One region of the Isoalcanivorax pacificus W11-5 genome, then DNA from elsewhere that is predicted to be linked to it. Evidence: predicted binding sites of a transcription regulator. Region 1 holds the regulator's gene; the other holds the start of a gene.
The links. The regulator sigma-54, encoded in region 1, starts transcription at its own class of promoters, with help from an activator protein. The targets are predictions, from matches to a motif close to TGGCACNNNNNTTGCTNT.
Positions count from the first base shown of each region.

Region 2: the regulator sigma-54 is predicted to act here: its motif matches at 2,546-2,563, upstream of S7S_RS13615 (TorF family putative porin).

Region 1 is NZ_CP004387.1:965,361-969,648, forward strand. Features, by position in the region: gene rapZ (RNase adapter RapZ) at 1-789, opposite strand, end outside; gene ptsN (PTS IIA-like nitrogen regulatory protein PtsN) at 849-1,322, opposite strand; gene hpf (ribosome hibernation-promoting factor, HPF/YfiA family) at 1,344-1,643, opposite strand; gene S7S_RS04565 (RNA polymerase factor sigma-54) at 1,741-3,189, opposite strand; gene lptB (LPS export ABC transporter ATP-binding protein) at 3,419-4,144, opposite strand; gene lptA (lipopolysaccharide transport periplasmic protein LptA) at 4,141-4,288, opposite strand, start outside.
Region 2 is NZ_CP004387.1:3,072,430-3,076,717, forward strand. Features, by position in the region: gene S7S_RS13600 (C40 family peptidase) at 1-570, opposite strand, end outside; gene S7S_RS13605 (M14 family zinc carboxypeptidase) at 744-1,817, shown strand; gene S7S_RS13610 (hypothetical protein) at 1,940-2,419, shown strand; gene S7S_RS13615 (TorF family putative porin) at 2,639-3,319, shown strand; gene S7S_RS13620 (copper chaperone PCu(A)C) at 3,466-3,900, opposite strand; gene S7S_RS13625 (SCO family protein) at 3,878-4,288, opposite strand, start outside.

The DNA.
Region 1 (4,288 bases):
ATGTTCCACCAGGTACACGGACCGGTGGCGGCCACCGGTGCAGCCGATGGCCACGGTCATGTAGCTGCGGTCGTTGGCTTCATAACGCGGCAGCCAGCGCAGCAGCCAGTGTTCCAGGTCGTCCAGCAGTTGCGCACTGTCGGGCTGGGCGTCGAGGAAATCGATAATGGGAGGCTGGCGGCCGTCGAACGGCCGCAGCGCCGGGTCCCAGTGCGGGTTGGGCAGCATGCGCGCGTCGAACACCAGGTCGGCATCCGGCGGCACGCCGTTCTTGAAACCGAACGATTCCAGCAGCAGTGACAGCCGGCCTTCACGTTGCGCCACGCGCATGCGGATCAGGTTGCGCAGGCTGTGCGGGTCCAGGTGGCTGGTGTCCACCAGCAGGTCGGCGGCGCCCTGGATGCTGGCCAGCAATTCGCCTTCGTGTCCGATGGCTTCCGAGAGAGACATGTTCTGGTCGCTCAGCGGGTGCCGGCGGCGGGTGGCGCTGAAACGGTTGAGCAGGGTGTCGTGGTCGGCGTCGAGGTAGATGACTTCGCACGCCACGCCCTGTGCTTTCACCTGCGCCAGCAGTTCGGCGAAGCAGGGGAGCTGGCTGCGCAGGTTGCGTGCGTCAATGCCGACGGCGACGCGCTGGATATCGTGGTTTTCTTCGCGCAATTGCGTGGCCAGCGTCGGCAACAGGCCCAGCGGCAGGTTGTCGACACAGTAGAAGCCCAGGTCTTCCAGTGCCTGCAACGCGGTGGTCTTGCCCGATCCGGAGCGGCCGCTGAGGATCAGCAGTTTCATGCAGCAGTCTCCCGTGAACGCCGCACTGCGGCGGCTGACGACATACGGCAGTCAGGGTATCAGGAAGCGAGTTGCAGTTCTGCCTCGGAATCGACGGCGGTGCGATAAAGATGGCTGGCGGAATTGGCGCCACGCAGGCCGTCGCGGAAGCTTTGTTCGTTAAAGAGGGCGGCGAGGTGGCTGAGCGTCTTGAGGTGTTGTTCGGGGTTGTCTTCGGGGACCAGCAGCACGAACACCAGGTCCACCGGGCGGCCATCGACGGCATCGAAATCGATCGCTTCGTCGAGGCTGATCAGCATGCCGACCGGCTGCTGGCAGGAAGCCAGACGGCAATGGGGAATGGCGATGCCTTCCCCAATGCCGGTACTGCCAAGGCGCTCACGGGCAATCAGGGCTTCGAAGACCTGTTGCTCCCCCAGTTCCGGGTTGCCCTGTGCGGCAAGCTGGGCAACCTGATCCAGCAGGCGCTTTTTGCTGGCGCCATGCAGGTGATAGTGGGTTCTTTCCGGAGTGAGCAGTTCCCGTACGCGCATGATGGTGCCTGATCGAGTCGGTTAGTGGCCGTGGTTACGGTTGACCGACTTCTCCTTGTGTTTGAGGATCTGTCGGTCGAGTTTGTCAGTCAGCATGTCAATCGCGGCATACATGTCTTCCGCCTCGGCGGTGGCGAACACCTCGCCGCCTGCGATGCGGATGGTCGACTCCGCCTTGTGCGTCTTCGGCTCCGGCGACAGGATCACCTGGATACTGGTGATGTGGTCGAAGTGGCGCTCAAGGCGGTTGAATTTCTCGTTCACGTATTCACGCAGGGCGTCGGTGATATCCAGGTGATGGCCGCTGATATTGATCTGCATGGGCTGACTCCTGTACAAGCTGTGTGATCCGCCGTCCTGCGGGGCCGGAGTGTAGCCTGTTCCTGAGGCGCTTGGTACCGCTGACGCTCCTGAGGCGCTACACCAGCCGCTTGCGCTCGCTGGACGCCGGAATTCTCATCGCCTCCCGGTACTTGGCGACTGTGCGTCGTGCCACCTGAATCCCCTGTTCGTTGAGCAGGCTGGCAAGCCGGCTGTCGCTCAGCGGCTTGCGTGGACTCTCGGCGGCAATCAGCTTCTTAATGATGGCACGAATGGCGGTACTTGAACATTCGCCGCCGCCGTCCGTTCCCACATGGCTGGAAAAGAAGAATTTCAGTTCAAACATGCCCCGTGGCGTGAACATGTATTTCTGGCTGGTGACGCGGGAAATGGTCGATTCGTGCATCTCCACGGCGCTGGCGATGTCGGCCAGCACCAGCGGTTTCATGGCCTCTTCACCGTATTCGAAGAAGCCCTGCTGCACCTCGACGATGCGCGAGGCCACCTTGAGCAGTGTCTCGTTGCGACTTTGCAGGCTTTTCAGGAACCAGCGCGCTTCCTGTAACTGGGCGCGCAGGTAGCTGTTGTCCTCTTCGCGCTGGCTCTTGCCGGCCAGGCTGGCGTAGTGGCTGTTCAGGCGCACTTTGGGCAGGGCCTCGCCATTCAGTTCCACCAGCCAGCGGCGGCCGCGCCGGCGCACGATCACGTCCGGCACGATGTAGTCGCGTTCACCGCTGCTGATGCTGTCGCCGGGATGTGGATTGAGGCTGCGCAACAGACGGATCACCTCGATCATCTCGTCTTCGTTGACAGCCAGGTGCCGGCGCAGGGTGGCGAACTCGCGGCTTTCCAGCAGTGGCAGGTGACGGGTCAGGGTCAGCGCCTGCTCGCGCCAGAGGGTGTCTTCGGGCAACTGGCGCAACTGGATGGCCAGGCACTCGGCCAGGTCGCGGGCGGCCACGCCGGGTGGATCGAACTGCTGTACCCGGTGCAGCACGGCGATCACTTCGTCTTCTTCGGGGAAGCTGTCGTCGGGGGCGTCGTCGCCGAGCATCTGGCGGGTGGCCTCGGCGATGTCCTCCAGCGTGCTGGTCAGGTAACCACGGTCGTCCAGGGATTCGATGATGGCGTAGGCGATGGCGCGGTCGGCGTCGCTGATGACGGCCAGGTTGAGTTGCCAGAGCAGGTGTTCATCGAGGGAGGTGGTGCCGGCGGTGCGCTCTTCCCAGGCGTCCATGTCGTCGTCGCTGGCGCCCGCACCGGAGGATTCGGTGTACGGGTCTTCCCAGTCGGTGTCGACTTCACTGTCGAGCTGGGCCAGGGTCTCCGGGTCTTCGCCCGTGACTTCGGCCAGCTCCGTGTCGTCGCTGGTGTCCTGGTCGTAGGGGTCGTTCTCTTCCAGTTCCAGCAGCGGGTTGGTGTCCACCGCTTCCTGGATCTCCTGGCGCAGGTCAAGCGTCGACAACTGCAACAGGCGAATCGCCTGCTGTAGTTGTGGCGTCATGGTCAGGTGCTGACCTATCTGTATCTGCAGACCCGGTTTCATGCGGATTTGCACTGCCCCCGAAGTGGTACGAAACGAGGGGCAGCATAGCAACTAGCAATTTCCGTGCCCATTCTTGAAAAAAACAAGGGGAAGGGGTAGGGCGTTGATTTTGCACCGAAGTGGTGCATTGGCGGGTGGTGCGGAAGGTGTGCGGGGGCTGCCGGCTCAAAAACAAAAGCTCGTAGCCCGCCGCTCGCAGCTCCCTGGCTGCACGCCCGGCGGGCGTGCTTCAAAGCCTGAAATCGGCGCCGAGGTAAACGTCGCGCACCTTCTGGTTGGCCAGGATGGTGTCGGCATCGCCGGCGGCGATGATGTGGCCTTCGCTGACGATGTAGGCGGTGTCGCAGATATCCAGTGTCTCGCGCACGTTGTGGTCGGTGATCAGGACGCCGATGCCACGGTCGCGCAGGTGGCGGATGATGCCCTTGATGTCGTTCACGGAGATCGGATCAACACCGGCGAAGGGTTCATCCAGCAGGATGAAGTGCGGATCGGTGGCCAGGCCACGGGCGATCTCGGCGCGGCGGCGTTCGCCACCGGAGAGGCTCATGCCCAGGCTGTCGCGCAGGTGGGTGATGTGGAATTCCTGCAACAGCTCTTCCATGCGCTGTTCGCGCGCACGCTTGTCCAGGTCCTTGCGGGTTTCCAGGATGGCCATGATGTTGTCGGCCACGGACAGGCGGCGGAAGATGCTGGCTTCCTGCGGCAGGTAGCCGATGCCGCGCCGGGCGCGGCCGTGCATCGGCAGGGCGGTGATATTGTCGCTGTTGATGGTGATGTAGCCGGCGTCCGGCGGCACCAGGCCAACGATCATATAAAAGCAGGTGGTCTTGCCGGCCCCGTTCGGGCCGAGCAGGCCGACCACCTGGCCGGCTTCCACCTGTAACGAGACGTCTTCGATGACACGGCGTCCCTTGTAGCTTTTTGCCAGGTTGTGGGCACTGAGCAGATTCACTGCGTTCCCTCTTCCGTGGGTGTGTTGTCGCCGCTGCTGCCCTGGGTATCACCGGCCGGGATCACCAGGCGCACGCGCTGGTCACCGCCGCCGCTGGCTTCCACGTTGCGGGTGCCCAGGTCGTAGAGCACGCTGGCGCCCTCG
Region 2 (4,288 bases), 2.1 Mb from region 1:
CTCCGAGCCAAAATGCCCCGGCACCAGCAGGCTTGGCCGTTGTTCCCGCGCCAGCCAGCCCAGACGCCGGTAGATCTCGGCCACCAGCTCACTGCAGAACATGCCGGAGAAATCCGGCCGGCGCCGGAACCCCGTGACGGTATCGCGGGCCAGTGTCAGCACATAATTCTTGTAAGGTCGCTGGTGCAGGCGGCGCGCGATGCGCGCGACCATGCGTTGCTGGGCATCCGTGAGCGATTCACCCAGCCGCCGGCGCAGCGCTATATCGCCGTCATATTCCTCGATCCGCTTCATGATCGGCACCAGCCCGACACCCGCCACCGGCGCACCGACATGAATATCGGCCGATTCGCTCAGGGTGGTGGATTCCAGAATCAGGGGTGTGTCGTGTTCCGGCAACCGCACCACCATGCCGATATGGCTCCAGTGGCTGCGGGTAAAAAAGCGGATCGTATCGCTGATCGGCCCACGCCCGGCAAACAACAGCAGATCACCGGTGCGTAGCGTGCCGGCCAGTGGGCCTGGCGGGGAGTGTTCCAGTTGCGGGCAACGCGGCAGCAACCTGATCACGGGGAGTGTCGCTCCATTACGCTCATGTGACGGAAGGCTAGGGGGCGGCAGTGACGCCCCTGTGACAGTTGCGTCATGGTTTGGTGACGGGCACGCCGTCATCAGACTGTCATGGCCGGCCGGCATGCTGGCCTTCTTTTCGCGCCAGCCCCAGGACGGAAGCGACTGCCGGCATGCCCGATTACCCCGCGATCGAACAGCGTCTCTACCTGCTGCAACGTCATCTGCCCGAACAGCTTCAACTGGAGCAACTGCTGCACCAGGGGGCGCGCTGGTTGCGCTGCGACACGGTGCTGACCGTGCAGCACGGCGGGTTACCCTTGCCGGTGCAAGTGATTGAACTGGGCAGCCAGTCGAGGAACGCCCCCGTCATCGGCTTTTTTGGCGGGGTGCACGGCGTGGAACGGATCGGCAGCCAGGTGCTGTTGTCGTGGCTGCATTCGCTGGTGCAGCGGCTGGACTGGGACGAACAGATGGCGCGCCGGCTGGAGCGGGTGCGCATCCTTTTCATGCCGATGATCAACCCCGGCGGCATCTGGCAGCGCACCCGCAGCAACCCGAGCGGCGTCGACCTGATGCGCAACGCGCCCATCGATGCCATCGGCAAGGTGCCGTTCCTGGTTGGCGGGCACCGCATCAGCAATCGCCTGCCCTGGTACCGGGGCAGGCGCGATGCACCGATGGAACCTGAAGCACAGGCGGTGATCCGGGTGGTGCGCCAGCGCATGCTGAATGCGCCGTTTTCCCTGAGCGTGGACTGCCACAGCGGCTTTGGCCGCCGCGACCGGCTATGGTGCTGCTATGCGCGCAGCCACCAGCCCATCGCCCATATCGCTGAGGTGTTCACACTCAAGCGGCTGCTGGAAAGGACTTACCCCAACCATCATCCCTATATCATCGAACCGCAGTCGGTGAACTACACCACCCATGGCGATCTGTGGGACTACCTCTACGACGGCGCCCTGACCAGCCACCCGCATCACATGTTCCTGCCGTTCACGCTGGAAATGGGCTCCTGGCTCTGGGTGCGCAAAAATCCGCGCCAGATGTTCGATTTCTTCGGCTACTTCAATCCGGTCATCGCCCACCGGCAAAGCCGCGTCTTGCGCCAGCACCTGCCGCTGTTCGATTTCCTGCTGGCCGCCACCGACAACTGGCAGAACTGGATCCCGCTGGCCCGCCAGCGCCCGGCCCTGGCCCGGGAAGCGATCCGCACCTGGTTCACCGAACAGGACCAGGACGGCTGAAAGCACAGTCGCACGCACCAATTTGGCGCGACTTTTGCATTGGCACGGGGCACCACTGCAGGCAGCAGCCTGCTAGACTCGCTGTCATTCCCCATCGCCATGCCCTTTGCAGGAGCCAGACCATGATGCGCCCGATACTGCTTGCCTCCCTTGTTGCCCTCACCAGTGGCTGCAGCCACTACCACGGCCCGGAAGGCAGCGACACCGCCACGGTGGTGTTTACCAGCAACAATGTGGCCGCACAGCCCATGGTGTGTGTGCCTGGGAAAGGCTTCCAGTCCACCCGCTATGCCCTGTCGCGAAACCCGTTTGATTCTGAGGCGATTTCGCAGTTGAACGAGACCCTTCGCAAGAGCGCCGAAGTACCTGCGTCCCTACCCGCAGGCGAGCCAGTCCGAGTGGGTGTCCAGTTCAGGGAAACACGGGAAATGGGGAATCCGGCGCCATTCCGCTGCAATGCAGCCGTCCGCTTTACCCCGCAGGCAGGCGCCACCTACTCGGTTCATTTTGTCCGCGACGGCAGCCAGTGTGGCCTCGGAGTCAGCCTTGCCGATGGCACCCCCGCACCGGACGCAGTACGCGCTCCCTGGGAATGTCGCTAATCAGCAACACTTCGCCGCACCATGACAGGCCCTGTTTTGGTGCGGCGCACCACCATGAAACACCCCACTTTTACCCCCTCCCGACACCACACCCCTAAGCTGTTGTTAACAAACCAATAACAGGACTGGCACGGTCTGTGCTTTACCTTCAAACAGCGGCTGACGGAAAACCCGCAGCGCTCAGGTATGAACAGAAACGGACCAAGAGGGTTGAATCGGATGAAAAGCAAAAACGTACTGAAAACGACTTTGATCGCTGCTGCTGTGGCTGGGGCCGGCATGACTGCACCGATGGTGGCCAACGCGGAAGTGAGCGCCAGCCTGGGTGCTTCCAGCTTTTATCTGTGGCGTGGTCAGGATGTTTCCAACAGCGCCGGCGTAATCCACGGCAGCCTGGACTATGGCCACGAATCCGGCCTGTACGCAGGCATCTGGGGTTCTTCCGAAGGCGCTCTGAGCACCGTTGGCGGTGAATATGACGTCTATGCGGGCTTTGCTGGCGAGGCCGGTGGCCTGAGCTATGACGTCTCCTACATCAGCTACATCTATCCAGGTATCGACCAAGGGATTGGTGAAGCTGGTGACTTTATCCTGGGTCTGGGCATGAGCGGCTTCAGTCTGACCTACTACGCCAGCTATGCGAACGACGATGACGGTGACAAAGCCTTTGGTGACTTCACCTACGTCACCCTTGGCTACGCTTATGACAAGTTTGGCTTTCTGGTAGGTCAGACCATCAATGATGCGGACGACACTGACTACACCCACATTGATCTGAGCTACAGCCCGATTGAGAACCTGGCCTTCACGCTGTCCAAGGTGGTTGATTCTGACGACCTGGCTGACGTGACCGACGATCAGGATCCGCTGTTCCACGTTTCCTACAGCTTCGTGTTCTAAACCAGATCCACTGCAAGCACTGCAACAGGGCTCTCGTGAGAGAGCCCACCTTTTCGGCCCCGCAGGACAATCTCCCTGGTCCTCGCTGTTTACCTGCAAGCAGCCCGTCCTGCGGGGCCGATTCTTATCTCTATGGCGCTGCCCGCCTAAGGCTTCACCACTTCAAACTCCGCACATACCGGCTCGCCTTCACTGAACGTCAGGCAAACCGGAATTTTTTCGCCTTCCACCAATGGCCGTTGCAAACGGAACAGCATCAAATGTTTCGCACCCGGCTCGAACACCACTGTCTCGCCAGCGGGCACCGGCACTTCCGGCAGGCGCCGCATGCGGCGAGTGCCGTCTTCCTGGGGTGCCATGGTGTGCATTTCGCCCGCGCCGGCGATATCAGTGGTCAGGCCGGTCATCACCCGGTCCTGATCCGAAGCGTTGTGCAATGTGAAGTAGCCGGCCGTGGTCGTGCTCACCGGCGGCACGGCACGAATCCAGCCGTTCTCGATGTGCAGATCGGCGGCGCTGGCCAGCACCGGCAGTGTAACGGCCGCCAGCAGCAACGATTTAAAGCAACGTCCGCAGGTCATGCTTGATTTCCTCCAGCTCGGCGTCGACGGGATAGAGCTTGCGCACTTTGCCCTCCCGGTCGATCAGGTAAACAAAATCGCTGTGCGCAAATTCGGTACCGCCCTCGCTGTCCTCACCCACGGCCAGGTACACCACGCTGTATTGCGCGGCCACTTTCTTCACCTGTTCGGGGGTGCCGGTCAGGCCAATAAAGTCCGGGTGGAACCAGGCCAGGTATTTTTTCAGGTATTCGGCGGTGTCGCGTTCCGGGTCGAAGGTGATGAACACCACCTGCACGTCACTGGCCTCGCCGGTCTGTTCCAGGTCTTTGTAGAGCTGCGCCATGCGCGCCATGGTTGCCGGGCAGATATCAGGGCAATGGGTGAAGCCGAAGAACAGCAGCACCAC